3 regions of the Lysinibacillus sp. FSL K6-0232 genome follow, and region 1 is predicted to be linked to each of the others. Evidence: riboswitches for the same ligand, from Rfam matches in the RefSeq annotation. Region 1 holds a riboswitch; each other region holds the start of a gene.
What was found. A riboswitch is a leader RNA that binds a small molecule or an ion and turns the genes downstream of it on or off. The one in region 1 is predicted to bind S-adenosylmethionine.
Positions count from the first base shown of each region.

Region 1 (10,031 bases):
TCTCCCGTCATCATTAGAATAGGCATATTTGGGAACTCACCCTTTGGCATAAACACTAAATTCCGCATCATTTGCTGTAGCTCACGATACCATTTCACCGATACAACAGATACAAATGGTCGATCATCCTTCATTTCCTCTCTTCCTTCAACACTGCGCGTTAATTTTTCAAATGTAATTGGATGTGTTACCTTTATATTACCTGTTAAGGTACTTAAGCTTGTTAAAGTATTTGTTAGCTTTCCCGGTAGTAATTTTAATTGCAGCCAAGGCGATGTTAAAATAATACCTGCACATTCATACTGCTTTTTATGCATTGTATGAAGAATTAATGTTGCTCCAAGTCCATGCCCAATTAAAAAGGTCGGTAAATTATATGAAAAAGCATTCTCAATCAAATTTCTTGTATACTTATTGTACAATTTAAACTCTTCATCATGGACACGACCAAATCCTGTATTTACCCCATGATTAGGCAAATCTCCCATGACTATGTGGAAGCCTTCCATTCTTAGTTTCTCTATAAGCCATGCATACCATCGGTGATTTTCATAAGCACCATGAAGAATAGCAATCACAGCCTTTGCTTGTCCATCAGCTTCCCATTTCCACATTCACATAGTCCTCCTAAAAAATAATTACACAATGATTATATCGACATCCATAGCACATTTTAATTTTATATTTTCATAAAGATGCGTATTTGATACGATAATACTACATCATAGAAAGAAAAGAGGCGATTTTCATGATTTATCCATTTAAAGATAAAATGCCAAAGATTGATCCATCTGTTTTTATTGCTGATTACGCAACAGTTACTGGTGATGTAACCATTGGTGCTGAAACAACTATTTGGTTTAATACAGTTATTCGAGGCGATGTATCTCCTACCATTATTGGCAAACGTGTAAGCATTCAAGACCTATGCTGTCTGCACCAAAGTCCAAAGTATCCATTAATTATTGAGGACGAGGTAACAGTAGGTCATCAAGTGACTTTACATAGCTGTACAATTCGAAAAAATGCCTTGATTGGCATGGGCTCTATTATATTAGACGGGGCAGAGATTGGAGAGGGTGCATTTATCGGAGCTGGAAGCCTAGTACCTCCTGGTAAAGTCATTCCCCCAAATAGCTTAGCATTAGGTCGTCCAGCAAAAGTTGTACGCGAATTAAATGCTGAGGATAAAGAAGATATGGAACGCATCGTACGCGAATATGCCGAAAAAGGCCAGTATTATAAATCGCTTCAAAAATAGACTATTAAAAAAATAGCTCAGCTATTAAAAGCTGGGATACAGTGAGTTTAATCCTTAAAAAGCGCGAGAAATCAATGGTTACATTGATTTCTTGCGCTTCTTTCAGCTATCCCAGCTTTTCTATCACATAGTATATCATTATAATATTTAAATCACTTTATCGCTTTAGCTCAATAGTTTAACAAGAAGAGCTTGTGCGAGGAATCCTTGATAGCACGAAAGCTTTTATCTTTGTTTAAACTTCTACTAAAAAGCGGAAGCACAGGTATTGATCATGATAGAATTCTGCTATATTTGCTGCTGCACGTTCGATTCAAAAGTATTGATCAAATTAAGATAAACGTGCTTTTTCTCGTAATGCATCTGCTTTGTCTGTTTGCTCCCATGGTACATCTAAATCTGTACGGCCAAAGTGACCATATGCTGCAGTTTGTTTGTAAATTGGACGACGAAGGTCAAGCATTTTAATAATACCTGCTGGACGTAGATCAAATAGCTCACGCACCCATTCAACAATATAGCTTTCCTTCACCTTTCCTGTACCAAATGTATCGACAGCAATAGAAACAGGCTGAGCAACACCAATTGCATAAGCAAGCTGTACTTCAGCACGCTCTGCTAATCCTGCTGCTACAATATTTTTTGCTACATAGCGAGCTGCATAGGCTGCTGAACGATCTACCTTTGTTGCATCTTTCCCAGAGAATGCACCACCACCATGACGTGCATAGCCACCGTATGTATCTACGATGATTTTACGTCCTGTTAAGCCAGCATCTCCCTTAGGTCCACCAATCACGAAACGACCAGTTGGGTTGATGAAATATTTTGTGTTCGCATCTAATAATTCACTTGGTACAACTGGTGCAATCACAAATTCTTTTAAATCTGCTTGAATTTGCTCTAATGTTACCTCTTCATCATGCTGTGTTGAAATAACAATTGTATCAACTCGTACAGGTATATTATGCTCATCGTACTCTACTGTTACTTGTGTTTTACCATCAGGACGTAAATAAGCAAGCTCACCTGATTTACGCACTGCTGTTAAACGGCGTGCTAATTTATGAGCTAGGCTAATTGGTAATGGCATTAGCTCGGGTGTTTCATTACATGCATAACCAAACATTAAGCCTTGGTCACCTGCTCCGATTGCTTCAATATCGGCATCTGTCATCGAGCCTTCACGTGCCTCTAAAGCTTGGTCAACACCTTGTGCAATATCAGGTGATTGTTCACCAATTGCTACAAGCACCGCTAAATTTTCAGCATCAAAGCCATATTTACCACGTGTATAGCCAATTTCCGCTACAGTATCACGAACAATACCTTTAATATCAACATACGTAGAGGTTGTAATTTCTCCTGCTACTAATACTAAGCCTGTTGTAACGGTTGTTTCACATGCTACACGTGCATTTGGGTCTTCTGTCAAAATGGCATCTAAAATAGCATCCGAGATTTGGTCGCAAATTTTATCGGGATGCCCCTCTGTCACACTTTCTGATGTAAACAGTCGACGGTTTGTCATTTGGTTTTCCTCCTATTACTCTTACGAAAAGTAGTTGTGTATGAATACGGTACTCATTACCCATGTCAAGCCCGCTCTTAAGGATCGAACTCCAAGCCGTTGTTGTGTTGTTTTTATCGAAAACAGCTACTGCTTTTAACACGAGGATTTTGAAAGATCCGTCATTATAATAAGGAAAGAACTATATACATTGCTCTTTACATTGATTTTTAACAATAAAAAAAATCCTTTTCTCACGTTGTTTTACATGAGGAAAGGACTAATGACTTCGTAACCTTTCACTCTTATCGTTCAAGGGAATGTCCCTTGCATCAGGTTGGCACCAACGCATGTCGTGAAATGTTTCATGCAGGTTGCCGGGTTTCACAGGGCCTGACCCTCCACCAGCTCGGGATAAGAGTATCCGTTCAATAACCCATGTTACTGAAAAGGTTGACTATTGTCAAATATTTTCTAATCCTTGACGATTGTTTCACATTTTTGACGCAATAGCACTTCAAAAAATACAGTACAACAAGAATATTATTATTGTAAAACCTTTTATACATGGATGATGATGTAAATAAAAGCAAATTCATCCCTACAACATCCCATGCTTGTTGTGGTAACATATGTGTGACGCTATTTTCAAGCGCATTTGTAGTAGGATTGAAGGGATTCTACTCGAAAAACGTTATTTTTTGTCAGTTTGTTGAAAAATAATAAAAACTCGAAAATAATTTCTTAATTAGTATAGATTATTTAAGTAATTGTGTTATACTATTTTTGAAATTAAGAAAAAATCCCTCAGAATCAAGGGAATATTATAAAAAAGGATGGTATTTAATCGATGAATTCAGTAGAAATTACAAACGAACTGAAGGAATTATTAAACGGCGGAAATGTTCAAGTTCAACTTTCAGTACCACAGTTAGCAGAAAAAGCTACAGCTCGTGGTGAAGCAGTATTAACAGTAGATGGCGCAGTTCGTGCAGAAACTGGCAAATACACTGGTCGTTCACCTAAAGATAAATATACAGTAGAAGAAGAAAGCATAAAAGATCAAATTGACTGGGGAAAAGTCAATCAACCGATTTCTTCTGAAGTGTTCGATAACTTATATATTAAAGTTATAAAATATTTAAAAGAACGTGACGAATTATTTGTATTCAAAGGCTTCGCAGGTGCTGACAAAGATTCACAATTAAGTATTCAAGTTATTAATGAATATGCTTGGCACAATCTTTTCGCTCATCAATTATTTATCCGTCCAACTGAAGAAGAATTAGCTTCTCATGTTGCAGAGTTCACTGTTATCTCAGCTCCTAACTTTAAAGCAGACCCTGCCGTTGATGGTACAGCTTCAGAAACATTTATTATCGTATCACTTGAAAAGAAAGTGATTTTAATTGGTGGTACTGAATATGCTGGTGAGATGAAAAAATCTATTTTCGGTATTATGAACTACTTATTACCACAACAAGGCATCCTTTCTATGCATTGCTCAGCGAATGTTGGAGAAGCTGGTGATGTAGCATTATTCTTCGGTCTATCTGGTACTGGTAAAACAACATTATCTGCTGATCCAGAACGCAAATTAATCGGTGACGATGAGCATGGCTGGTCTGATAATGGTGTCTTCAACATTGAAGGTGGTTGCTATGCGAAAACAATCAATCTTTCTGCTGAAAAAGAACCAGAAATCTACAATGCCATTCGTTTCGGCTCAGTGTTAGAAAATGTAGTTGTTGATCCAGAAACACGTATTTGTGACTACGATGATGGTTCATTAACAGAAAATACACGTGTAGCTTATCCAATCCAATACATTGATAATATTGTTGACCCATCTGTTGCAGGTCATCCAAAAACAATTATTTTCTTAACAGCAGATGCATTTGGTGTTTTACCACCAATCAGTAAATTAACAAAAGAACAAGCAATGTACCACTTCTTAAGCGGCTTCACATCAAAGCTTGCAGGTACAGAGCGTGGTGTAACAGAGCCAGAACCAGTATTTTCTACTTGCTTCGGTTCACCATTCCTTCCACTTCCAGCAACTGTGTATGCTGAAATGTTAGGAGAAAAAATTGATAAGCACGGTGCACAAGTATACCTTGTAAACACAGGCTGGACTGGTGGCGAATATGGCACTGGTAGCCGTATGAAACTTTCTTATACACGTGCAATGGTACGTGCTGCCATTGATGGTAAATTAGTAGATGTTGAAACAACGCAAGATGCTGTGTTTGGTTTACATATCCCAACAGCTATTGAAGGTGTTCCATCAAACGTATTAAATCCACGTGAAGCTTGGGCAGATCAAGCTGCATATGATGCAAAAGCTGCTGAACTTGCAGGTCTATTCAATGAAAACTTCAAGAAATTCTCAAATGTTTCTGAAGCAATCACAAAACTTGGTGGCCCATTACAATAATCAATAGACTACAGATAAAGAGGCTATCTGGAATGGTGTTACCTTTCCAGATAGCCTCTTTTTTAATACTAAGTATTTGTTAAAAACCTGTGTTCCTGCGGTGGTTACAAAGGGGGCGTTTTCGATATAGTTTTTCAAATGCCTCTTTATTGTTGCTTCATCCATTGACATAGAGCACGAACTGTTTCTCGATTTTTGGCGGGTGGATATTGATGGGCATAATCCCGTTCATACCATGTTTCATACGTTTTATGAGCATCCTCTAAGAAAAACGCAAGCTGTCTAGCATGCTCAATATCAACATTTTCGTCACGATAGCCATGAATAATTAAAACAGGTGCTGTAATATGTGCTACCTCAAATAATGGCGTTCTAGCATCATAGGCTTCTGGTACACGATTAGGTGTGCCACCAATCACACGCTTCATCATACGGCGCATATCTGTCCGTTCCCAATAAGTAGCTGTTGCATCCGAAACACCAGCCCATGTCACAACAGAGGTAATATCTTTACGTAAGATGGCTGTCCAAAGTGCCATAATTCCTCCACGTGAAAAGCCAAAAACATGTATATGGTCATTGCAAAATTGTTTCAATACATCTACTGCATAAATAGCATCATAACGATCTGCGCCTGCAAACTCGTCTCGTCCTTCCCCACCTCGATTGCCACGGTAATACGGTGCAAAAACAATAAACCCCTGTGCTGCAAATTGGGCAATACGTGATGGTCTTACCATCCCAATGCCTTGCATGCCTCCTCTTAAATATAAAAAGCCATCATATGTACCTTCTGCCTTTGGTTCAGCCAATAACCCTTTCACACGCAAGCCCTGTGATAAATATGTAATTTCAAATAAGCGTATGGCTGGATTTGGTGAAGGATAGGCACGCTTAGCAACGATTTCACCATTGTTTGTCACGATATTTCAACTCCTCCAGCATTTTTTTCATTCCCTCATCCTTCATATGAAAGCTTAGATTTGGATGATTCATAAATTCTTCATCAGATAACCAAAGCATCCCTGATGTTTCTAAATCAAATTCAATTTGCTCTTGTCCTGCAAATTGTGCAGTAAAAACTGTTTTACAAAATAACACCTTATCATGGACAGCATATTCTGCAAACCATTGAAGATTTTTCACATGGACACCTGTTTCTTCAAATACCTCTCGAATCGCTGCTTCCTCTAATGTTTCTCCTTCTTCTACTTTCCCACCTGGCACCTCTACACCACGATGCTTATGAATGGTACAGAGCCATTTCTGTTCATGCTTTAAAAAAACAAGCACATGCTTAGGCTCTACCTCAAACTCACCTCTTGAAAAGCTTAAATCTACTTGTAGACCATGTAAATCTGTAAATGTTAGCATATCTTTTCCCTCACGTTCACGCTTCTGTGCTTCTATTTTATGGACAGTGCCGATTCCTCATTCCTGCTTTTATAATATTGGAGATAAATCAATGGCACTGCTCTCATTTATCTATACTAACTATAGTGTAACCATACAAAGATAATCAATTATTAATTCGCACATGCAAAAAGCGTGCTTCATATAGAGAAGACACGCTACAGGCTATAGATACATTCTCAAAATGTTGAGTTTGTTTACAATCTTGTTCTTTTGCAACTCATAAACCACTTCTATCTAAATACGCTCTTTTTAGATTACTTGTTGTTCATCGAAATAGACAGACGGGCTTTTTACAACACAATCAATATGAACATCTGCTGCATTTGCTCCACCAAAAGGTACATTACTGCCAAATGCTATATGAATCGTACCATATACTTTCTCGTCCTCTAGGACATTGCCACATAGAATGGCACTTTTGTTGGCTCCGATACCAAACTCCGCGATAATTCTGCCATTCCCTTCACCAAGTAGCTCAAGTAATCGTGAACCATCAGCACCAATTGCCTCTTCTAGGCGACCATTACGTATTTTTAGCAATAGCGGCTCCTTTAACACACCAATATTGGCAATCGAGCCATCTACTAAAAGCTCTCCATTTGCAGAGGTTTCTATTGGCGCAATATAAGATTCCCCAGAAGGAATATTTCCATATTCACCTGCTTGGTGAATAACGCCTGTAGAACGAATTCCGAAACGATTTTCTACACTAAATGTTAGCTCATGCCCAGCCTTCACAATACGAACATTCTTTGCCTTATCAAGTGAATGAACATATTTTTCTACTAGCTCTTCTATCTCTTGGGCATCTGCATGTAGTGCACCTTGCTCAAGCATCTGAAGTGTCACACCAGGCATTGTTGCTACACGCCCGCCATTTTCACAGGCATTTTTGCGTGCATTTGTATGTGTTAATGAGTGGGAGGTAATACAAAGTGTCACATCAGCATTCGCCATCAGTGATGAAACAGCAGGAATAGGCTCCTGTCCAGATTTTTCAAGTAGCGGCATCACCGTTAACATCGTATGCTCTGTAATTGTTCGCCCAGCGTTATAAAAGATTTTTGCAATATCCTGTTTATAAATATCTGTCAAAATTAACAGTGTTTCTGAAGATTGAACATTCAAATTGCCTTTTAAAATATTAAGTGCAATGTCTTGTAAATGCTGCATAATAAAGCTCCTTAATTAAAATTCAAATGATATCTACGAATAATTCCTTCTATTTCATTTCTAGCTTCTGTTAAAGGTTCTAAAACTTCTGGTACACGCTGCTCTGTAAATCGGTAGATCGGTCCAGAAACAGTAATAGAAGCCACAACCTGCTCCTCACTATTAAATATAGGCATGGCAAGTGCTAATACATCCACAGAATACTCACTATTACTAAGTGCGTAGCCACAATTACGAATCTTTTCAAGCTCAGCGCGTATAGCATTTGCATCTGTCATCGTATTATTAGTATAAGCCGTTAAAGGCTTGTCAATAACCTTTGAGATTTGCTCCTCACTTAAGAAGGCAAGCATTGAACGATAGGAAGCGCCTACATAAAGCGGTGAACGACTTCCTCTTGAAACAGTGAATTTTACTTTATTAACAGGCTCTGCTTTTAATAATGTTAACGCTTCCAGCCCATTTAAAACTGTTAAAATTGCCGTTTCACCCGTTGTATCTTTTAGCTTTTCAAGAGCAGGCATACATAGCTGATCAATATTTAATGAATCATACATATTCATACCAATCTCCCATAGCGCAATACCAAGAGAATATTTTTTAGTAATAGGGTCCTTTGTAATAAACCCATTATTTTCAAATGTTTCAAGAATACGATATAAATTTGTATGATTCATATTCATCGCTGTTGCTAGCTCTCGCCCACCCCATGTAGGCTTTTCCTTTGTAAACATTTTTAAAACAGCAATCGATAAATTTAGCGTCTTTAGCATATCTCTCATCCTTTTGATCTATTTATCTGTACAAACGGCTGCAAATCTCTCTCTTAAAGGGGGAAATAATTGAAAGATTAGCAGCCGTCAGCACCTGATATCACTTTATCAAAAGTAAGAGAGTAGCTAATCTCTTACTTTTGATATAGGAAATCAACAGCAGCAGTAATATATACTTTTGCACAGCGTATGATATCCTCAACACGCACTTTTTCGTTATAGCCATGAATACTTGGTAAATAGGCTGGACCATATTGTAAAACAGGAATATCATACTGTCTAAAATGCCTTGCATCACTGCTTGCCCATTGCATAACACCGTAAGCCTCTTGTCCAGTTACAAATGAAATATTTTCCACAATTGATTGACAGACTGGGTCCTCAGCAGGTGTATAATTGGCTACACTCTTAAAGCCAAAACGTTGGATCGAGTAATCAATTTCCAAGGCATCTAGTTTATTTTTCAAGATTTCTGTTACTTCCTCTTGTGTAACACCGAATGGTAGGCGACAATCGACCTGCACCTTACAATAATCTGGAATAACGTTAGACTTCGTTCCTCCCTCAATTGTACCAATATTTACAGTAATTTTCTCTAAAACTTCTTGATATTTCAAGCGATCTTTTTCCACTTCACGCATGTATTTTTTTGATACTTCAATAAGCGGCTGCACTTCTTCAGGAATTGTAATAGCTATATCCCATAGTGTACGAATTTCCTGAATAGCACGAATAGCATCGACAATAGCATTACGTCCAGCCAATGGGGACAGGCTTCCATGTCCTGGTTCCCCACGTACCTCTAGTTCAAACCAATATGATCCCTTTTGCCCAATTGTTGGATTTAATGGGGAAGAAGGCTCTGCGATTAGGCAACCATCACCCTTTACTAGCTTTCGCTCTAATAGCCAAGGAACACCAAATTCGCCACCTGTTTCTTCATCAGGTACAATGGCTAAAGTTAATTTTCCTGGTAATTCAATATTTAATTTCTTTAGCAGCTTTGTAGCAAAAATAATCCCTGCTAAGCCAGCCTTCATATCACTCGCACCACGTCCAAGCATCCAGCCATCCTTCACCTCGCCAGAGAATGGGTCAAAATCCCATTTTGCTAAATCTCCAACAGGCACAACATCTGTATGTCCACAATAAACAAGTTCTTTACCAGCATCATTACCAATAGAAGCTACTAAATTAAACATTTTATCCGCAGCTTCATATTTTTCATACGTGATGCCTACTTCGCTTAAATAGTTTTCAATAAAAGCTGTAATTTCAGTTGTATCCCCTGGAGGATTAACACTTGGAATTTGAATTAACCTTGAACAAAATTCAATTAATTCATCTTGATGTTGTTCAACTGCGTCGATTAATTGCTCTTTCAGTGCTTGCAAATCATTCATGTGCCTGTACCTCATTTCCTTTTGTTTGTAAGTGGCTCATGCTGCCATATAATTTTTT
Region 1 is NZ_JBBOYW010000001.1:2,957,907-2,967,937, forward strand. It holds gene MHB42_RS14345 (alpha/beta hydrolase) at 1-614, opposite strand, end outside; gene MHB42_RS14350 (gamma carbonic anhydrase) at 749-1,261, shown strand; gene metK (methionine adenosyltransferase) at 1,593-2,792, opposite strand; SAM riboswitch class I at 3,074-3,192, opposite strand; gene pckA (phosphoenolpyruvate carboxykinase (ATP)) at 3,622-5,208, shown strand; gene MHB42_RS14365 (hypothetical protein) at 5,209-5,373, opposite strand; gene MHB42_RS14370 (alpha/beta hydrolase family protein) at 5,355-6,131, opposite strand; gene MHB42_RS14375 (NUDIX domain-containing protein) at 6,115-6,582, opposite strand; gene MHB42_RS14380 (aminopeptidase) at 6,874-7,797, opposite strand; gene MHB42_RS14385 (IclR family transcriptional regulator) at 7,809-8,570, opposite strand; gene MHB42_RS14390 (M20 family metallopeptidase) at 8,705-9,973, opposite strand; gene MHB42_RS14395 (DUF1177 domain-containing protein) at 9,966-10,031, opposite strand, start outside.

Region 2 (10,031 bases), 660 kb from region 1:
ATTTTTTTATAATACGCTTGGGATAAACAAATGGCATTAATAATATCTTGCTCACTAATTATTTGTGCCATTGTGTTTCCTCTTTACGCTTTTTATCTTTCAACATATTCACAATTTTCATCACTAATATAACAATAACAGCAATGGCTGCTACATTGATTAATAACCCTAAAATATTACCAAGTATCCCCATACCACTAAATAGGCTACCGAATAATAAACCTGCTAATCCACCAAGCATTAAGCCTTTCATAAGACCGCCTGAGAAAAAGCCGCCTTTTTTAGTTGTATCCGCTTTATTTGTTGAGTTTGTATTATTTTTATTTGTTGTTGCATTATTGTCTTTAGAATTATCCTGTGATTTTTGGATATTTGAGCTATTATTATTGTTTGTGAAGCCCTTTTTTCCTGATTTATAAGATTTTTTTGCTTCAGCTGTTGGTGTATCTGAGATTAACAATGTTGCACCTACAGTCGAAAAGATGAGTGTCGCTGCAAAAAGAGCGGCAAGAATTTTTTTCATTACGTACATTCCTCCAATTATAATTTCATCGTACTATAATAATAGTACATGAATTTTTGGTAAAAATAAAATAAATGCCTTCAATCCATAGGCGCTATGGTAAAATGATGCGTACAGTTACTATGTAAGAGCATATGTGTAACCCAAATTCAACTGTCTTCCATATAATAGTGGCAAGGCAGTTTTTTAGTTCATCGACAAAAGTTGAATGGGTAGTTATCTCTAGAATAAAGAAGGCAAATCACTTTTTTTACATAATGTGCAGGGAGGGAAAATAATGTACGAGCAATTATTAATAAAGCGCAATAAAGAAAGAATTGATTCCCTACAGAAGCGTATACAAGCAGACAATACATGGTTTGCTCAAAATATGAACTTATTAGCATTTACTGAAGTGCATATAACAGCCTTGCAAAAAATATTGTATCAGATAGTTCAAGGACTATTAAAAGAGCAGCAGCAGCGTTATTTACAAATTGTCTATACAGGGCAATCTGTACAGGAGAATGTATTAACACTGTTAGCAGAGTATGATGACGTGCTGCGTGATGCTATTCCACATCCTGTTTATATTCTTATTTGGCAAATTTCTTCGCTAGAGAAGCTAGCTTGTAGTGCTGAAGTAGTGGACGATGTATTGGATGTGCTGGAGTGGTATTGTCAGCATCACGCTAAACAAATCAAGATATTAAGTGAAGACGAATTAGACTATGAGGAAATGATCGATTTATACAAAGAGGCGGTCGAGGAGCAGGATGCAGAGGCACAGTATCGCCTAGGGCAATATTATAATGCTATAGAAGGTGAATATTTTCAGCCAGAAAAATCGCTAAAATGGTTTGAACGTGCAGCTGTTCAGGGTAATATAGATGCACAATATCTACTAGGAAATTTTTACTTTGAAGGAATTGGTGTTGAAGAAAATTACTCCCTTGCATTTTCATTTTATGAAAAAGCGGCTTTACAGGGCCATGCGGATGCAGCTAATAATTTAGCGGATATGTATTTTAATGGAGAGGGTGTACCGCAAAATTACCTACTAGCAAAAAAATGGTTTGACTATGCAGCAAAGCATCATGTTGCCGAAGCAATGTTTACTTTAGGAATTATTTATGAACAAGGATTAGGCGTGACGGCTGATAAGGAAACAGCCTTTCGTGCTTATAAAAAATCTGCTGAGGCAGGTTATGTGGAGGCACAGTATCGTCTTGGTGGCATTTATTTGGAAGGACGCCTAGCTCAAGCGAAAGATGTAAATCGTGGTCTATTTTGGTATGAAAAAGCGGCAGAGCAATACCATGTTGATGCTTTTTATGATTTAGGCTTTATCTGGAGCAATGGTTTAACAGGGATACGTAATATTGAAAAAGGAATTCATTGGTATAAGCAAGCAGCACTTCAAGGTGATGCAGCTGCAAAGCTACAGCTTGGGCATATTTACAATAAAGGGGAAGGAATTGCCCGAAATATAAAAGAAGCGATGAAATGGTACCGTCTTGCGGCTGATGCTGGTGTTGAAGAGGCTGCCAAATTACTGCTGGAACTTAAAAAATTATGAATTTTGTATGAAAAACATTTAAGTATTTATATCTATTTATCTGCGTTTTTATAATAGGTAAAATATACTTTAATTATACAATCATTTAGGTTTATAAACCTATTTTTAGGGGTACGCGAAAATATTAGAATAGTTAAATTGAATGTGAACAAAGTAAGGTTTTAGTCATGATAATTAATGAAAAGACTGCATAATAATATTATAATAACTTTTTATTCTTCATATTAAAAAGATCAATAGGAAGGGCTTTCAACCTATTTTGTGTAAAATATTGTAATTTATAAGATTGACAGCCATTTGTAAAATGATTAAGGTATTATGAGAGATTTTGATAAGAAAAAATAGACAAAACCCGCTATTGAAAAGGTTTGTTGGCTCAAAGTAATGATATTTATGTAGTTGGGGAAGAGCGATTAATCCGTTGTGAAAGAAACAAAACTTGCAGAGTGAAAGTCAACCACAAATTATTGTGAAAAGCCCCTTCTTGTAGTAATCGATAAATTATATTAGATGTTTCTTAACATAATGAAAGTAAACAGAATGAAAGAGGGAAAATATGTGGTTTTTCAAAAAAGGAGAAAGATAAAATCATTAGACTTACAGCAATATATTGTGAAAATGGATTTGTCTAATCGCCCATCCATGATAAAACAAATGGAGATGCTAAATTTAACAAAGCAAGATTTACAATATTTAAAAGCATTTCAGCCATATGTAATGAACAGTATAGATCACATCGTTAACCGTTTTTACGAAGTGGTAGGGAGAGAGCAGCAATTAGTAGATATTATTAACCATCATAGTTCTGTAGAAAGGCTGAAAATAACATTGCGTCAGCATATTATTGAAATGTTTAACGGAACAATTGATGAGGAGTTCTACCAAAGGCGTGTAAAAATTGCGAAGGTGCATGTTCATATTGGTCTTCGAACACAATGGTATATTTGTGCATTTCAAGATCTATCTACATCATTTATTGATTTAGTGGAGGGAAATATAGAGTATCCTTATGATCAATTTAATACGATTAGGGCAATCCTAAAAATATGTAATTTTGAGCAGCAGCTTGTGTTAGAGGCATTTGAGAATACTGTTGAAGAACTAAAAGATACTATTGAGCAAGAGAGAGAATCAATAGAGCAGCAAATTGTAGCATCTTCAGAGGCACTAGCAACAATATCAGAGGAAACAAACACCTCCTTTGGTCTTTTAAGTACGCAATCGGAAGAGCTTAAACAGCTAGCAAAAAAATCACTTGATGTATCGATGTTAGCTGAAGGTCAAGCGCTTGAAGGTCGTGAGCGCTTAAAAAATCAGTCACAAAATATGCTTAATATTATCCATTCATTGCGTGATATCGAAGAAAATATAGAGCATTTAGCTGGTATGTCAAAGGAAATGGAATCGATTATGAGCGTAGTGACGAATATTGCGAATCAAACGAATCTATTAGCTTTGAATGCTGCCATTGAAGCTGCCCGTGCTGGAGAAGCGGGTAAAGGCTTTAGTGTAGTAGCTGATGAGGTGCGGAAATTATCTATTCAAACAAAAGAATCTGTGACAGCTGTTGCATTATTACTGCAAAAAACAAGTGAGCGGATGGAGAAGCTAGAGGACTCACTAACAAATATTCAAGATGAGGTTGCGTCTGGTGAGGAAAATATGTCACAGACGGAAGGTCAATTTACGAATATACTAGGAGCAATGACAGAGGCAAAGGATCAAAATAATTGTATGGCAGACAAAATACAAGTTATTGTAGAAATATTAAATGAGCTAAGTACTTCTTTTAGTGAGGTAGCAAATTCAGCAGAAAAGTTAGCAAGCTTTGCACAAAACTTAAATGACTAAACAAAGGTAGCGATCCCCTATATATGTATGAGAAGTACACGAACGGAGAGTGAAGCTACATACTTAAAGGGCGATCAAAAAATTTTCTAAATGAAATATTAATGGCTAATAAAGTGAAACTAACAATCAGTGGTGCTTGCACACACTCACTGATTGTTAGTTTTCTTAATTGAGTTTTTACAGGCTATACCTGATGCTACACTTTCGCACAGAAAATCGTTTTGTGCTGCTGCTGCGTTGCACTGCGCTTTCACAACAGAAAGAGGTATGTTTCAAAATCATTTGAAACATACCTCTTTTGCTAATTTTGTAAAGGGTTGAGCTTAATTTTGATGCAAAAAGGTTTATACTGTAGAGAGGAAGAACTAAAAATAGGGGCGGTTAATGATGAAAACAGTTGTTGTATTAGGCGGCGGTATTACAGGATTATGTACAATGCATTATTTGCAACGTCAGGTGAAGGAGAAACAGTTAGATGTTCGACTAGTGCTTGTTGAGAAAAATACATATTTAGGTGGTAAATTACACTCAGCGTATGAGCAAGGCTTTATTATGGAAACAGGTGCTGATTCCATTGTAGCCCGTCATAAAGGGGTAATGGAGCTTGTGCAGGAGCTTGATTTTGAAGAGCAATTAGTTTACAACGAAACAGGCATTTCCTATATTTATACAAACAATGAGCTTCATGCTATTCCAGCAGATTCTACATTTGGTATACCAATGAGTATCGAATCCCTTGAGCAAAGTACATTAATTTCAGAACAAGGTAAACAAGAGGCATTAAAGGACTTAGCATTACCAAATAGGGGCTTTACAAAGGAAAGCTCCATTGGAGAGTTTTTAACGTATTATTTAGGAGAGGAGCTTGTGCAAAACCAAATTGCGCCTGTGCTTGCTGGTGTTTATTCTGGCGATCTATACCAGCTTTCAATTGCCTCTACTTTGCCATACCTAATTGATTATAAAGATAATTATGGCAGTATTATTAAAGGCTTTGATGCAAATCGTGAGCAATTTATGCAAGCAGCTAACAAAAAATTTATATCGTTCCAAAATGGCTTGTCCTCCTTTATTAACCAGTTAGAGCAAACGTTAACGGATGTAGAAATTATAAAAGGCGTGGAAACGATAAGTATTCAAAAAAAGGAAAGTGACTATCTAATTTCCCTAGCGAATAATGCAAGCATTGTAGCGGACTATGCTGTTTTAGCGCTGCCAAATGAAGCCGTACAAAGTATCTTACAGGATAAAGCTTTAGATTACTATTTTGATCAATTTACAACTGCGTCAGCCATTACGATTTATTTAGGCTTTAATATACCAGATGCTCGATTGCCAGCAGATGGAACAGGCTATATTGTGTCACATAATTCGGATGTTGTATGTAATGCAGCGACTTGGACAAGCCGTAAATGGAAGCATACATCGAAGGATAGTAGATTACTTGTACGACTTTTTTATAAAAGCATTAATCCAGCGTATGAACAGCTACGTTTAATGACAGATAAGGAATTGGCAGCCATTGCTTTGGAGGATATTCGCAAAAGCTTGGGGATTGAGGAGCAGCCTACTGTTGTCAATGTAACAAAATGGATCGATCAAATGCCTAAATATGATTTAGCACATCGTGAGGCATTGCAAGGGCTGCAACAGGAGCTAGATAAAAATTATCCGAATTTAGCGATTGCAGGCTGCTCTTATTTTGGTGTAGGCATTGGTGCCTGTATTCAAAATGGGAAAAAGATTGGCGAGGAGCTTGCAGAGAAATTAGTTAAATTCTAAGACTTTAAGCGAAAAATTACTTTGTTCTGTGAAATAGTCTTGACTCAATCGCCTGTAAACGATATGATTCTTTTAATTATTTAAAAAATTCATACTTAATTCTTATCAAGAGAAGCTGAGGGACTGGCCCAATGAAGCTTCAGCAACCAACATTATGTCAGGTGCTAAATCCAGAAGACTCTTGTAGTCGAAGATGAGAAGGAACAACATTGACAAATCGTTAAAGCCTTCTTTTTATGAAAGAGGGCTTTTTCTTTTGAGATGATCGAAAACTTCCAATTATGTTGAAGCATAGTTGATAATGATAGAGTTAAGAAGGAAGAGAGGCAATTTTATGGGATTACTTGAAAGATTAAAAACACATGTATTGACGGCAGATGGTGCAATAGGGACGGTACTCTATGGCTACGGCTTAGAATATTGCCATGAGGAAATGAATATACAGAAGCCTGAATTAATTGAAAAGATTCATAGAGAATATATTGCAGCGGGTGCTGATGTGATTCAAACAAATACGTATGGAGCAAATGCTATTAAATTAGTTCGTTATGGATTAGAGTCACGTGTTCAGCAATTTAATGAAGCGGCCATCACAATTGCAAAACGAGCAGCGGCGGATGGCGGTCAATTTGTGCTAGGAACAATTGGTGGTATTCGTGGCATTCGTAAAAGTGATGCAACATTAGAGGAAATACTAGCAGCTGTCGAAGAGCAGGCAACAGTGTTACTGGCAGGGAATCCAGATGGTCTTTTACTTGAAACGTATTATGATTTTGAAGAGTTAACAGCGACATTAACAATGCTACGAGCAAAAACAGCTTTACCGATTATTGCACAAGTGTCAATGCATGAGCCAGGTGTGCTGCAAAATGGGCTTTCTTTAAATGAGGCATTGCATGATCTAGAGGCATTGGGTGCAGATGTGGTTGGTGTAAACTGCCGTTTAGGTCCGCATCATACAATTCAAGCATTTGAAGGCGTTGAGCTTCCTAAAAAGGCATTTATGTCAGCTTACCCAAATGCTTCGCTTCTTGATTTAGAGGATGGGCGTGTTGTTTATGAATCAGAGGCTGATTATTTTGGTCGAGCAGCTGTAGCGTTGCGTGATCAAGGCGTGCGTTTAATTGGAGGGTGCTGTGGTACAACGCCAAAACATATTGCAGCAGCTAAGAAATACTTAGAGGAGCTATCACCAGTTAGTGAAAAGCATGCAAAGCCAGTGAAAATTGAGGTTGTTCGTGAAGCAGAACCAGCTAAGCATGAATCTCTTTATGAAAAGGTCAAGCGTGAACGTTCTGTAATTGTAGAGCTAGATACACCAAGGCATTTAGAGATTGATGGCTTTATTGAGGGAGCGCAGCAATTATATAATGCTGGTGCTGATGTTGTGATGATGGCAGACAACTCACTAGCCTCTCCACGCATTAGTAATATTGCGATGGGTGCATTATTAAAGGAAACATATGGTGTACGTCCCCTTACACATATTACATGTCGAGACCGTAATTTAATTGGTCTTCAGTCACATTTAATGGGGCTTAATGCTTTAGGTATTCATGATGTGCTAGCTGTGACAGGTGACCCTACAAAAGTAGGCGATTTCCCAGGAGCAACAAGTGTTTATGATGTATCTTCAATGGAATTAATCCAATTAATTAAGCAGTTAAATGAAGGTGTTTCGTTCTCAGGCAAGCCCCTTCGTAAAAAAGCGAGCTTTTCAGTTGCTGCTGCCTTTAACCCAAATGTGCGCGTATTAGATCGTGCAGTAGCTCGTTTAGAGAAAAAAATCGAGCACGGTGCTGACTACTTTATTTCACAGCCTGTTTATACAAAAGAAAAAATTGTGGAAATTTATGAGGCAACAAAGCATTTACAAGCACCTATTTATCTTGGAATTATGCCAGTCACAAGCTATAAAAGCGCAGAGTTTTTACATCATGAGGTTCCCGGTATAAAATTATCAGAGGATGCTCTAGCAAGAATGAAAGCTTGTGGTGATGATAAGGAACGTGCAACACAGGAGGGTATTGCCATTGCTAAGGAATTAGTGGAAGTGGCTGCACAATACTTCAATGGAATTTACCTAATTACACCGTTTTTACGCTATGATGTCACACTAGAGTTAATGAAATATATCAAACAATTGGACGAACAGAAAAAAGGAGTAAGCATAGATGGTTAAGCACTTGATTGAAGAGCAACTAGAGAAACGTATTTTAATCCTTGATGGCGCAATGGGTACAATGTTGCAAAATGAAAACTTATCAGCTGAGGATTTTGGTGGTGAGGAGCTCGATGGCTGTAATGAAAATCTTGTGCTCACTAGACCAGATATTATTGAGAAAGTTCACTGCAAATATTTGGAGGCAGGCGCAGATATTATTTGTACCAATACATTTGGTGGAACGCCGATTGTGTTAAATGAGTATAATCTTGGTGCAAAAGCAGAGGAAATTAATAAGCGTGCAGTAGAAATTGCTCGCCAAGCAGTGGATAGCTTTTCCACATCTGATTGGCCACGCTTTGTTGCGGGAGCTATGGGACCAACAACAAAAACATTATCCGTAACAGGTGGTATTACATTTGATGAGCTAGAGGAAAATTTTTATGTGCAGGCAAAGGCATTAATTGAGGCAGGCGCAGATGTATTGTTGCTTGAAACAAGTCAGGATATGTTAAATGTCAAGGCAGGTACACTAGGTGTAGCGCGTGCTTTTGAGGCAACTGGAAAAGAACTACCTGTGATGATTTCAGGAACAATTGAGCCAATGGGCACAACGCTTGCAGGGCAAACTATTGATGCCTTTTATATTTCCATTGAGCATATTCAACCATTATCAGTGGGCTTAAACTGTGCAACAGGGCCAGAGTTTATGACGGATCATATTCGTTCATTAGCAGAGCTGTCAACAGGCTATATTAGCTGTTATCCAAATGCAGGCTTACCTGATGAGGAAGGCTGTTATCATGAGTCGCCAGAATCGTTATCGCAAAAGCTAAAGGGCTTTGCAGAAAAAGGCTGGCTGAATATTGTAGGAGGGTGCTGTGGTACAACGCCAGCCCATATTGCAGCTATTCGTGAAGTGTTAAAGGATGCAAAACCACGCCAATTACCTGAAGCAACACATGGTCATGCTGTTTCAGGAATCGAGCCATTATTATATGACGATTCAATGCGTCCATTATTTATTGGTGAACGAACAAATGTCATTGGCTCCCGTAAGTTTAAAAATTTAATTATTGATGGGAAATTTGAGGAAGCAGCAGAAATTGCACGTGCACAAGTGAAAAATGGCGCACATGTTATTGATATTTGCTTAGCGAACCCTGACCGTGATGAGTTAGCAGATATGCGTGGCTTTATGCAAGAGGTTGTCAAAAAGGTGAAGGTTCCTCTTGTGATTGACTCAACTGATGAAAAAGTCATTGAGGAAGCACTGAAGTTTTCACAAGGTAAAGCTATTATTAACTCCATTAACTTAGAGGATGGGGAAGAACGCTTTGATGCTGTTATGCCACTTGTGAAGAAATATGGTGCTGCTGTTGTTGTCGGTACAATTGATGAGCAGGGGATGGCAGTTGATCGTCATCGCAAGCTGGAAATTGCTGAACGTTCCTACAAGTTGTTAACCGAAAAATGGGGACTTGCACCAGAGGATATTATTTTTGATCCGTTAATGTTCCCAGTAGGTACGGGTGATGAGCAATATATTGGCTCTGCACTGGAAACAGTTGAAGGGATTCGTCTAATTAAAGAAAAAATGCCACGAGCGTTAACGGTGCTTGGTGTAAGTAATATTTCATTTGGCTTACCACCTGTTGGACGTGAAGTGTTAAATGCTGTCTATCTTTACCATTGTACACAGGCAGGCTTAGATTATGCCATTGTTAATACGGAAAAGCTAGAGCGTTACGCGTCTATTCCAGAAGAGGAAATTAAGCTAGCGAATGATTTATTATTTAATACAAATGATGAAACATTAGCCGTATTTACTGATTTCTATCGTGATAAAAAGAAAGAAAAAACGGAAGCGGATATTCCTAAAACGGTGGAAGGACGTTTAGCTTACTATATATTAGAAGGTACAAAAGAGGGGCTTATTGAGGATTTGGAGGCTGCTCGTGAAATCTTTGAGTCACCACTGGATATTATTAATGGACCTTTAATGGATGGTATGGCTGAGGTAGGTCGTTTATTTAATGACAATCAGTTAATTGTTGCTGAAGTTTTACAATCAGCAGGTGTGATGAAGGCTGCTGTTGCGTATTTAGAGCAATTTATGGAAAAAAATGATGAGAGCGCTGGTAAAGGTAAAA
Region 2 is NZ_JBBOYW010000001.1:3,621,036-3,631,066, reverse strand. It holds gene MHB42_RS17810 (DUF2653 family protein) at 1-71, opposite strand, end outside; gene MHB42_RS17805 (hypothetical protein) at 59-523, opposite strand; gene MHB42_RS17800 (SEL1-like repeat protein) at 801-2,081, shown strand; gene MHB42_RS17795 (globin-coupled sensor protein) at 2,640-3,932, shown strand; gene hemG (protoporphyrinogen oxidase) at 4,320-5,714, shown strand; SAM riboswitch class I at 5,814-5,914, shown strand; gene MHB42_RS17785 (bifunctional homocysteine S-methyltransferase/methylenetetrahydrofolate reductase) at 6,049-7,896, shown strand; gene metH (methionine synthase) at 7,889-10,031, shown strand, end outside.
Region 2: linked by a shared signal. The riboswitch ahead of MHB42_RS17785 (bifunctional homocysteine S-methyltransferase/methylenetetrahydrofolate reductase) and the one ahead of metK (methionine adenosyltransferase) in region 1 are both predicted to bind S-adenosylmethionine.

Region 3 (10,031 bases), 1.4 Mb from region 1:
GCTGTCCCATCAGGTAAGATAAAGGCAAAGACCTGCATACCCTCTGGAATTGGCTTATTATTTTCACGACGAATATATAGCTCCTCATTTGTGAGCAAATGTGTAGCTTTAAAATATTTTTCCTCAACAGCAGACACCGTACCAATAAAAAGCGTTGGCTGTGACCATTCTTCTAGCACTTTGACAGTGGAAGGTCTGACCGCCTTTTTCTTTGTTTTCTTTAAATAGCCTTTCCAAATAGAGGGCTCTTGATGGAAGAAAAAGTCGTCTAGCGCAATGGCTTCAATTAGCTCACGCTGTAGAACGCTCTCTAATTTAGGCTGCCATGTGCCCACATGCTCGATATAAGCACGAACATCTTTACGCTCAGGATATTCTAGATAAAATGTTTGCAGCACACGCTCTAATTCTTCAACCTGTACAGCTTCTACTGTTACTTGTTGCTTGCCTTCACAACATTTTTTATATTTTTTGCCGCTACCGCATGGGCATGGATCATTACGTTTTACCATAATTAGAACACTTCCTTTGAAAATTGTTAATCAATGTATTGCTAAATAATTTGCGCACTATTAATAATAACGGTACTTTTGTATGAAGAAAAATGATTATCTATTTTGAAATATCTAAAAACATAGCGGGACGCCCTGATTCTAGTATATGTACGCATAGTGCTACTTAGAACTAAAAAAGAAAACGAGCTGCGCCATCAAGCACAGCACCGTTTTCAATTATTGGGCAGCTTCGATTTCAAGTGTTAAGCGTTCCAGCTCATCAATTAAATGACCAATATAGGCAATGGTAGCTTTTAATGGCTGATCCGTTGTAATATCCACGCCCGCCATTTGTGCTAATTCTACAGGCGATTTTGTGCCACCAGCCTGTAGCACGGCTAGCCATTCTTGCACGGCTACATCACCTTCTTGTAAAATACGCTGAGATACCTGTGTAGAAATGGTTAAGCCTGCGCTATATGTGTATGGATACAGCCCCATATAATAGTGCGGTTGACGCATCCATGTAAGCTCAGCACCCTCAGAAATATCGACTGCATCACCCCAAAAATCTTCAAGTACAGAACGTTTTAAGTGATTTAAGATAGTAGCATTGACAGCTTCACCAGCATCAATAAGCTCATATACTTTACGCTGATAAGCAGCCTCTAGTAAATGTGTAACAAAGTTATGATAATATGTTTTCGATACAATATTCGAAATCACCCAACGTTTAAAGCGTAGATCATCATGGTGTGTTAATAAATAATTAGCAAGCAGCATTTCATTCATTGTAGATGGCGCTTCAATAAAGTAGAGCGAAGGGCGACTATTGAAATAAGATTGATGCGCATGTGTATTCGCAAAATGCCCCGCATGGCCAAGCTCATGAACAAGTGTAAAGACTTCATTCATACGCTCATTCCATGACATTAAAATATAAGGGTGGCTACCATATGGACTTGAACAAAAGGCCCCCGTTGATTTCCCTTTGTTTGGTGCATAGTCAATCCAGCGTTCAGCAAAGGCTCTATCCATTAAATGACTATAGTCCTCTCCCATTACTGCTAATGACTTCTCAACGTACTCCTTCGCCTCAGCCATTGAGATTTGTGGGTCATAGTCGGGATCAAGCGCTATTTTTAAATCTGCAAAGGTCATTTGGTCAATGCCGTTTGCTTTTTGAATTAATTTGGCATAGCGACGCATATGTGGCGCAAGCTCTGTTGTAATTAAATCAATTTGACGATGATAAAGAGCAGCATCGACATCCTGATCTAATAGTAAATAATCAATGACAGACTTAAAGCCTCGTAAATCTGCCATTGTTTTTTCCTGCTGGATATGTGTGTTATAAACCTGTGCAGTTGTGTGCTGATAATCACGCAGCTTGCTTGAAAAGGCTGTAAATGCGGCACGACGTACATCTAGATCGGCTTCAAACTCCCAGTCATTTTCAAAAAGTACGAAGCTAAGCGGATGGTTTTCACCATTGACTACAAATTCCCCAAAGTCCATATCCACTAATTTTGTTGTGTTATAGATTTCGTATGGTGCGTCAAATGTTGAGCTAAAGGCAGCAAGCGCTTTTTCTACCTCAGGATGCAGTTGATAGGGCTTGTATTTTAAGAGCTCGGCAATATAGTGCTGATACAGCGGGTTGACTGCTGCGGCTTCCTGTAAAATGGCTTCATCTAAGGCAAGCAGCTCACTGCGAACAAAAGCGATTGCACTGCTAATTTTACCGATGGCTGAGCTATACTTAGCAGCACGCATTTGTGCTTTATCGTCTGTACGGTCTACTTGAAGATTTAAGCTAGCATATGTGCCGATAGGAACAATGCTTTTATAGAGTTCCTCAAAGGCTGTTAGTACATCAATTACTTGCTGTGCATTTGTAATTGTCCCTTGAAACTGTTGCCCAAATTGAAGTGCATCCTCTACAAGCTGCGCAAGCATTGGGTCAAAATCAGCATCGTTTTTTAGTAAGGCGGTTAAATCCCAAGTTTCTTCTACCGCAACATCTTTGCGTAATGGTAAAACATCCATTTTTGAACACCCCTTCATATGTAAGTGACTTTATTATAACGAAACTATTTCGGAAAGGGAAATAATTACGTAGAATAGTGGCAATATTCTTATATTGTAAAATAGATGTTTGAAATAGTGTCAGGTGGGAACAATAAGTACGTAGCCAGCTTGATATAAATGGCTAGAACATTTCATATATTGGAGGAGCTATACGTATGACACAAAATTTAAACAAACAATTAAATAAGTTAGTTGCCACATGGTCTGTGCTTTATACAAAGCTGCACAACTACCATTGGTATGTTACAGGACATGCGTTCTTTACACTCCATGCAAAATTTGAAGAGTTGTATAATGAAGCCACTTTAAATTTAGATGAGATTGCTGAGCGTATCTTATCAAAGGATGGCAAGCCTGTAGCGACATTAAAAGAGCATCTTGAGCTATCGTATGTAGAGGAAGCAACAGGAAATGAAACAACAGAGGAAATGGTTGCAACAACAATTGAGGACTTTGAAAAGGTTATGAAAGCCTTAAATTCAACAATGGAGCTTGCAGCAGAAGAAGGGGACGACCGTACAGAGGACTTACTAAATGCCATGTATCAATCACTTGAAAAACATACATGGATGCTAAAAGCCTTCCTTAGCAAGTAGCATATAATGGGCATTTGGAGCTTGCACGGTTCCAAATGCTTTTTTTGTAACAAATAGATAACAATCTGATAACAGTTTGTAAAAGCTGGTTTGGTTATAGGGTGGAAGGGTAATAAGCTAACTAAGCCATATAAATTAGGAGGAATTGAACATGATGCATGAACAAAACCCACAAATTGAAGTGGCTCATACAAAGGATGAAATGCTTCATATTTTAGAAAGCATGCGTTTAGAGGGCTATCATAAAGAGGATATTCATATTATTGCCAAGGATGCTGAGCAGCTAGAGGATGTTAAATGGGATGATGATGTGCAAACATATGAGGCTGGTAATTGGCGAGACCAATTTAAGTCATGGTTTACAGGCGATTCAGCGGTGGCAGAGGGCTTAAAGCGATTTCCGTTAACAGAAGCTCAAACAGCCTACTATGCACATCTTGTAGAGCAGGGCAGCATTATATTATTTGCTGAGCATGGGGACGATTCAGATCCACTAGAAACACAGCCAATTACGGCAGAGGAGCTCGATAAGCGTTTAGATGAGCAAAAGCGCTCAATTGAGGCAGAGCAGTATCGACGACTTTTATAAATAGTGAATAGACGAAAAGGGATAATTATATGTAAAAGCCATTATTTTGAATGAATATTTCAAAATAATGGCTTTTATAATGAAAGGTTATATGGAATGCATATCAGCCATATTACATAGCAACAACATGGATATTACCAATAAACCTGAAAGTCTTCGCTATATTCTTGTAAAATAGCTGATGATTGTTTTAAGAAAAATAAGGAAGCTAAAGTTACCAAACTTAGCTTCCTTTTCTTATGGCATCACTTTTTCATGTGCATCTTTTTTAATAAAGCGCAATAGATGGAAATGCTCTAATTGTGCCACTATATTACCAAGCAGAATAAAGCTACCACCAATCACTAATTTCATTGTTAGCCCTTCGCCAATAAACATCATCGCAAACATAGCTGCAAAAATAGGCTCTAAGGAAAAAATAAGACCTGTATGTGTAGCAGATGTATATTGTTGTGCAACAGTTTGACCAACAAAGCAAAAAGCACTACAGATAATGCCAAGCCCTAGAATTGCCAGCCAAGCTGTTGGAGAATGGGGCAATGCTGGTGTTTCAAATAAACATGTTAAAATGAGTGCATAGAGCCCTGCAAAGCCGAGCTGATAAATTCCGTAAGAAATAGATTCAACATTGCGCGTAAAGGAGCTATTTAATAGTAAATAAAGGGAATAGCATATTGCCGCAATTGCGACTAATATATCTCCCTTTTGGAAAGCAAATGAACCATTCGCTGTTAGCACCGTAATCCCAATCATTGTACAGATTACGGCAAAGCTCACAGCTCTTGAAGGTAATTTTTTATCAATAAAGCTGCTGAAAATCGGCACTAGCACAACGGTAAGGCTTAAAATAAAGCCTGCATTTGATACGGAAGTAGATTGTAAGCCAAATAAGCTAAGTGCGAACACAATGAATAATAACAACCCTTGAATAGCCGCATATTTTAATGTTTGCCCATTTACTTTAAGCATTCGTTTATAAAAAATAAAACCTGCGATTAAAAATGCGATGATGCAACGCAATGCCACTACATTATAAACCGCCAATGTTTCAAGCCCCATGACCATAAAGGTATAGGATAACCCCCAAAACATTGTCACAATGACCATCAATATATTTGCTTTTCCTTGGATACTCATAATGTTCACCTACAATCTGTGTACTAAAACAGTTTTTCTACTAGAAATTACTATATATCTTGTCTTGTGATTAGTAAAACGAATGTTTATAATGAATAGGATTAAAAATTTTCATGTAAGTAAAGAGGTAATTCATGAGCTTAGTCAAATATGAGATTTTATCAAAGGTGGCAGAGGTAGCAAGCTTTACAAAAGCAGCAGATGCGCTTGGCTTAACACAATCTGCTGTAAGCCATGCGGTATCAAGCTTGGAAAAAGAATTTGGCTTTGCATTGATTCATCGCAGTCGTGCGGGTGTAACCTTAACAAGTGAGGGGCAGACCATGCTAAGGGCGATGCGTCAGGTTTTGGATGCGCAGGAGCTATTGCAGCAGGAGGCTGCGCATATTCTTGGCGTGACACGAGGCAAGGTACGACTTGGCGTGATTTCAAGTATCTCATCGAATTGGATGCCAGAAATTATTCGTATTATGGATAATCAGTTTCCGGGGATACAGGTGGAATTGCGTGAGGGCGATTATTATGAAATCGAGCAATGGCTACTAAGTGGTGAAATTGAAGCGGGATTTTTAAATGGGCAAAAATCAACGCAATATCAATTTACCGAATTGCAGCAGGACCCTTTGCTGTGCATTGTTTCGGATAAAAGCCCTCTTTATGATAAAACAGAGATTGATATTGCGGATTTGGAAGATATGCCCTTTATTATGACCTCCTATAAGGGAACAAATGATGTAAAGGTTTTGTTAGAGCATTATCAGGTAAAACCAAATATTCGCTTTGAGCTATCAGAGGAGGTTGGGATTCTCTCCATGATTTCTCACCATCTTGGGATTAGTATTTTACCGCAGCTTGTTATTCATAATTTACCGCCAACGTTAAAGGCTATACCGTTAAAGCAGGGTGGCTATCGGACAATTGGTATTGCGATGAAACACCATGCCTCTCCTGTAACGAAGAAATTTGCGGAAATTTTAAGTGCTTGGTTAAAGGAGCAAAACAGCGTGCTGTAGCTCTTGAAGCATATCCTTGCATTACGCTAGAATAAAGGTTGTTAGATATTGTAGAAAATAGGTGAGTGTATGGGGACATTACAAGGGAAAACCGTACTCATTACAAGTGGGGGAACGCTTGAAAAATGGGATCGTGTACGGGGGCACACAAATTTATCGAAGGGAACAATGGGCTGTTATTTGGCAGAGGCAGCACTTGCAGCTGGTGCGCATGTTATCTATATGCATGGCTATTTTGCACAGCTACCAGTTAATCATAGCAAAATGCAAACGATTAAATTTGAGGGCATTGAGGACTTAGGCGATAAAATTCGATATGCTGTGCAGAAGCAGCAGGTGGATATTGTCATTATGGCAGCGGCTGGCTCTGATTGGGTCATTGATAAAGTATATGACCAATCAGGCAACTTAATGGAGGAGGCAGGGAAAATGCCTTCCGATGAGCCACCTATTATTCATTTTAAAAAAGCACCAAAAATATTAGGGCAAATAAAGGGCTGGCAACCAAATGTCACATTAGTAGGCTTTAAGCTGGAAGCAACAGATGATGAGGCATTTTTACTTGCGCGTGCAAGATTGCGTATGGACACAGCACAGGCACAATTTATGGTGGCAAATAGCTCTCAATCATTATATGGCGGAGATGAGCCTCATTGGATTGTACCAGCAGAGGGGCAGCCAATTAAGGTAATGGGCAAAGAACAAACAGCGCAAGCATTGATAGCATGCTTACAACAAGAAACTGTGTAGAGGGGATACTTCTGCACAGTTTTTTTATCGTTAGGTGGCGCTAAATGCGTAATTGCCTGCATACAATGCTAGAAGGAATCGAGATAAATAACACATTACAAAGTATTCGACTAGGTTTTCTAATATTTTATATTGACAATTGTATAGCACAATTATAGAATTATTTCCAAGTAAGCAGGGCTCTTATCAAGAGAGGCGGAGGGACTTGGCCCAATGAAGCCTCGGCAACTAATAGAATAGATGCCAATAGTATCTAAGAGATAAAGGGGCTATCCATCAATTGAACTCTTTTGTAACGGAATCAAGAAAAAGAAGGGGTGTATTATATGGCACAGTCGGTAAAAGTAGATGATAAGAAGTTAGAGGCTATCGCGAAGGCTATTCAAAATCTTGAATATGGTGAAGTGCATATTACGATTCAGGATGGTGTAATTGTGCAAATTAATAGGCTCGAAAAACAGAGATTTCCACAGAAGAAATAATGATCATTTCAGTCGAACGATGTCATAAGGCCACAACTAAGCATAAAGGATGTCCTATGCTTACAAGTGGCCCTTTTTTTGTGGAATGCTTAACGATAAAAGCTTTTTGGAATCTCACCAATATGACGGCGATGATACAGTAAAGGCTCTTTTGGTGAATTTGTAATATCTAGCACCTGCCCAATAAAAATAGTATGGTCGCCAGCATCAATCTGTTGATATGTTTTACATTGTAAAATGGCTGCTGTATCATGTAAAATCGGTAGGTCAAAGGAGGACATAGACCACTTTGCCTGAGCAAAACGATCTGGCACTTTGCTGGCAAATAATGTACATAAATGCTCCTGATCACTCGCTAAAATGTTGACCGCAAATGTTGGCGCTGCTGTAAAATAAGCATGGAGCTGAGATTTTTTATCGAGTGACCATAAAATAAGGAGCGGGTCAATCGAAACAGATGCAAAGGAGTTAACGGTTAAGCCAATCGGTTGTGTGTCATGGCATGTAGTAACAACCGTTACGCCTGTAGGGTAATTACCTAGTGCTAATTTAAAAGCAGTTACTTGATCTGTCATTCAAATCACCTCGTTATTATTGTCAATGAAGTTAAATAGCTATCATTGTCTTGCATAAATTTTAAACGAATCCGACATATAGGTAAAGGTAATCGGGAAAGAAAGGGGAATGACCATGACTTTATATTTCGATCATTTGGTTCAGCAAGTGGAATCACCAGAAAATATAAAGGTTTTCTTCAACAAACGAAATATCCATACAGTAAACGGTGGTCAGCATACGATGTGGGGGACTTATAATACATTAAGCTATTTTGGCTTAAGCTATATTGAGCAAATTGCGGTATATGATCGTGATTTATTTGAGCGGGCAGCATTAAACCCCTACACGCTACATTATACGTTTAAACAGGACGAGGAGCGCCAAGGGTTTTCACGAATTGCCTTGCGCACAACAAATATAGAGGCAGAGGGACAACGCTTGCGTGCATTAGGCTTTGATGTGTATGGACCTGAGGCTTGTAGTCGTACAAGACCAGACGGCTCTGTTGTAGAGTGGAAGCTGCTGCATTTTGGTAAGCCTGACCATGCCATTGATTTTCCGTTTTTCATTGAATGGGCGGAGGATGATAAGGAGCGCTTGTCACAATTGCAGGCAAGTGGTGCGCTTCATCCACAGCAAAGCATTACAATGGAGGCGGTGCTGTTTGCAGTAAAGGATGTACAGGCAACCGTTGAGCTTTGGCAGAAGGCATTGCAATTGCCAAAGCCTGAACAGCACGAGCAATATGTATCCTTACAGCTACCAAATATACGCTTGGATTTTTATGATGAGGCAGTTGCCACAGCTATAACCCTTACACCTTTAAAGCAAGGCCCATTTGGTGTGCAATTAAAAGACCCGTATCGCGTAAAAGAAACATTGGTTTGTCCAGGTGCTTTTTATTGGATTAATCGCTAGAAAAGCTACGGCAAGGGGAGTGTAGAATGTCCCTTGCCGTAGTTTTTCAATTATTCAATCGTCATTTTCTTTGGTGCTTGTGTGCCTGTGTACCAATCAAATTCAATTTCAAATGAATGCTTGTCGCCCTTTTTTGTATAGGAGTATTCGATTTTAAGTGGTTCTGTAGGGCTAACAATAGTTTGCTCTGTGCCTTGCACAAATGTAAATTCACCGTTTTCCTTTAGCTTTTGAGCAATTGCTTCAAGCATTGTTGCAAATTCGAGAACGCTTTGCCGTTCCTTATGCTTTAGAACAACCTCCGTCATCGGCTTCATTTGCTTTTGCATCGAAATCCCTCCCTCTTGTATTGTTACCTCTATTATAGCATAAAATGTTAGCGCTACCATTTGCATTGCACTTGTTTCTTGTGTGCTCTATACTATGTTCAATATAAAGAATAGGAGGGCGCGCTATGTGTATTATTGCCATTGGCTATCAGGTGCATCCACAGCATCCTTTACTGATTGCGGCAAATCGTGATGAATTTTATGCAAGACCAACTGAGCGCATGCATAATTGGCAGGATATGCCGCATATTTGGGCTGGTCGAGATTTAGAGAAAATGGGTACATGGCTAGCTGTGAGTAATAATGGGCGGTTTGCAGCAGTCACCAATTATCGCGATCCACAGCTGCCAATTGTCGGTGAAAAATCGAGAGGAGCCGTTCCTATTGCATTTATGAATAGCTCTGTAAGCGCACAGGATTTTGCTGGTCAGCTACAGCAGGAGCGTTATTTATATGGAGGATTAAACGTACTGCTCTATGATGGAACGGAGCTTGTGCATTATAATAATGTACATAATGTGCAAACAATTATTCCACCGGGTATTCATTGTGTATCGAATGCAACCCTCAATACGCCATGGCCTAAAGTAGAGCGTCTAAAGGCAGCTTTTGCTGAAACGCTTCAAACAACAACAGCGGAAGAAGCATTGTTAGCGATTTTAACAGATCCAACAAAGGCAGCCACGAAAGATTTACCAGCAACAGGTATCCCGCTTGCATTAGAGCAACAGCTTTCCTCTATTTTTATTCATATGGATGGCTATGGTACACGAGCCTCAACCGTTGTGAGGCTGCATCAAGCAGGCTGGGATATAATAGAGCGAAGCTTTGAGCATGGCGAATGGACTGGAGATGTACGATTGAAGGTGACAAAAGAGGGGAACAATGATGATTGCTACAATAAATAAAGCTATTCAACAGCTTCCAACTAAATATAGACAGAACGAATTAGCCTACATATCATTAACGGGTAAAAATGAAAGCTTTATCAGAGATCAAATGGCGCTATACTTATATAGGCTTGATAAAAGTTGGTGTAGGGAATATAAACGAATCGACTTAGCGCAATTATCC
Region 3 is NZ_JBBOYW010000001.1:1,579,965-1,589,995, forward strand. It holds gene MHB42_RS07570 (SEC-C domain-containing protein) at 1-512, opposite strand, end outside; gene pepF (oligoendopeptidase F) at 732-2,543, opposite strand; gene MHB42_RS07580 (Dps family protein) at 2,741-3,181, shown strand; gene MHB42_RS07585 (general stress protein) at 3,333-3,770, shown strand; gene MHB42_RS07590 (DMT family transporter) at 4,008-4,907, opposite strand; gene MHB42_RS07595 (LysR family transcriptional regulator) at 5,042-5,920, shown strand; gene MHB42_RS07600 (phosphopantothenoylcysteine decarboxylase domain-containing protein) at 5,990-6,670, shown strand; SAM riboswitch class I at 6,851-6,937, shown strand; gene MHB42_RS07605 (YezD family protein) at 6,997-7,152, shown strand; gene MHB42_RS07610 (flavin reductase family protein) at 7,242-7,727, opposite strand; gene MHB42_RS07615 (VOC family protein) at 7,843-8,628, shown strand; gene MHB42_RS07620 (amphi-Trp domain-containing protein) at 8,679-8,957, opposite strand; gene MHB42_RS07625 (NRDE family protein) at 9,083-9,865, shown strand; gene MHB42_RS07630 (hypothetical protein) at 9,843-10,031, shown strand, end outside.
Region 3: linked by a shared signal. The riboswitch ahead of MHB42_RS07605 (YezD family protein) and the one ahead of metK (methionine adenosyltransferase) in region 1 are both predicted to bind S-adenosylmethionine.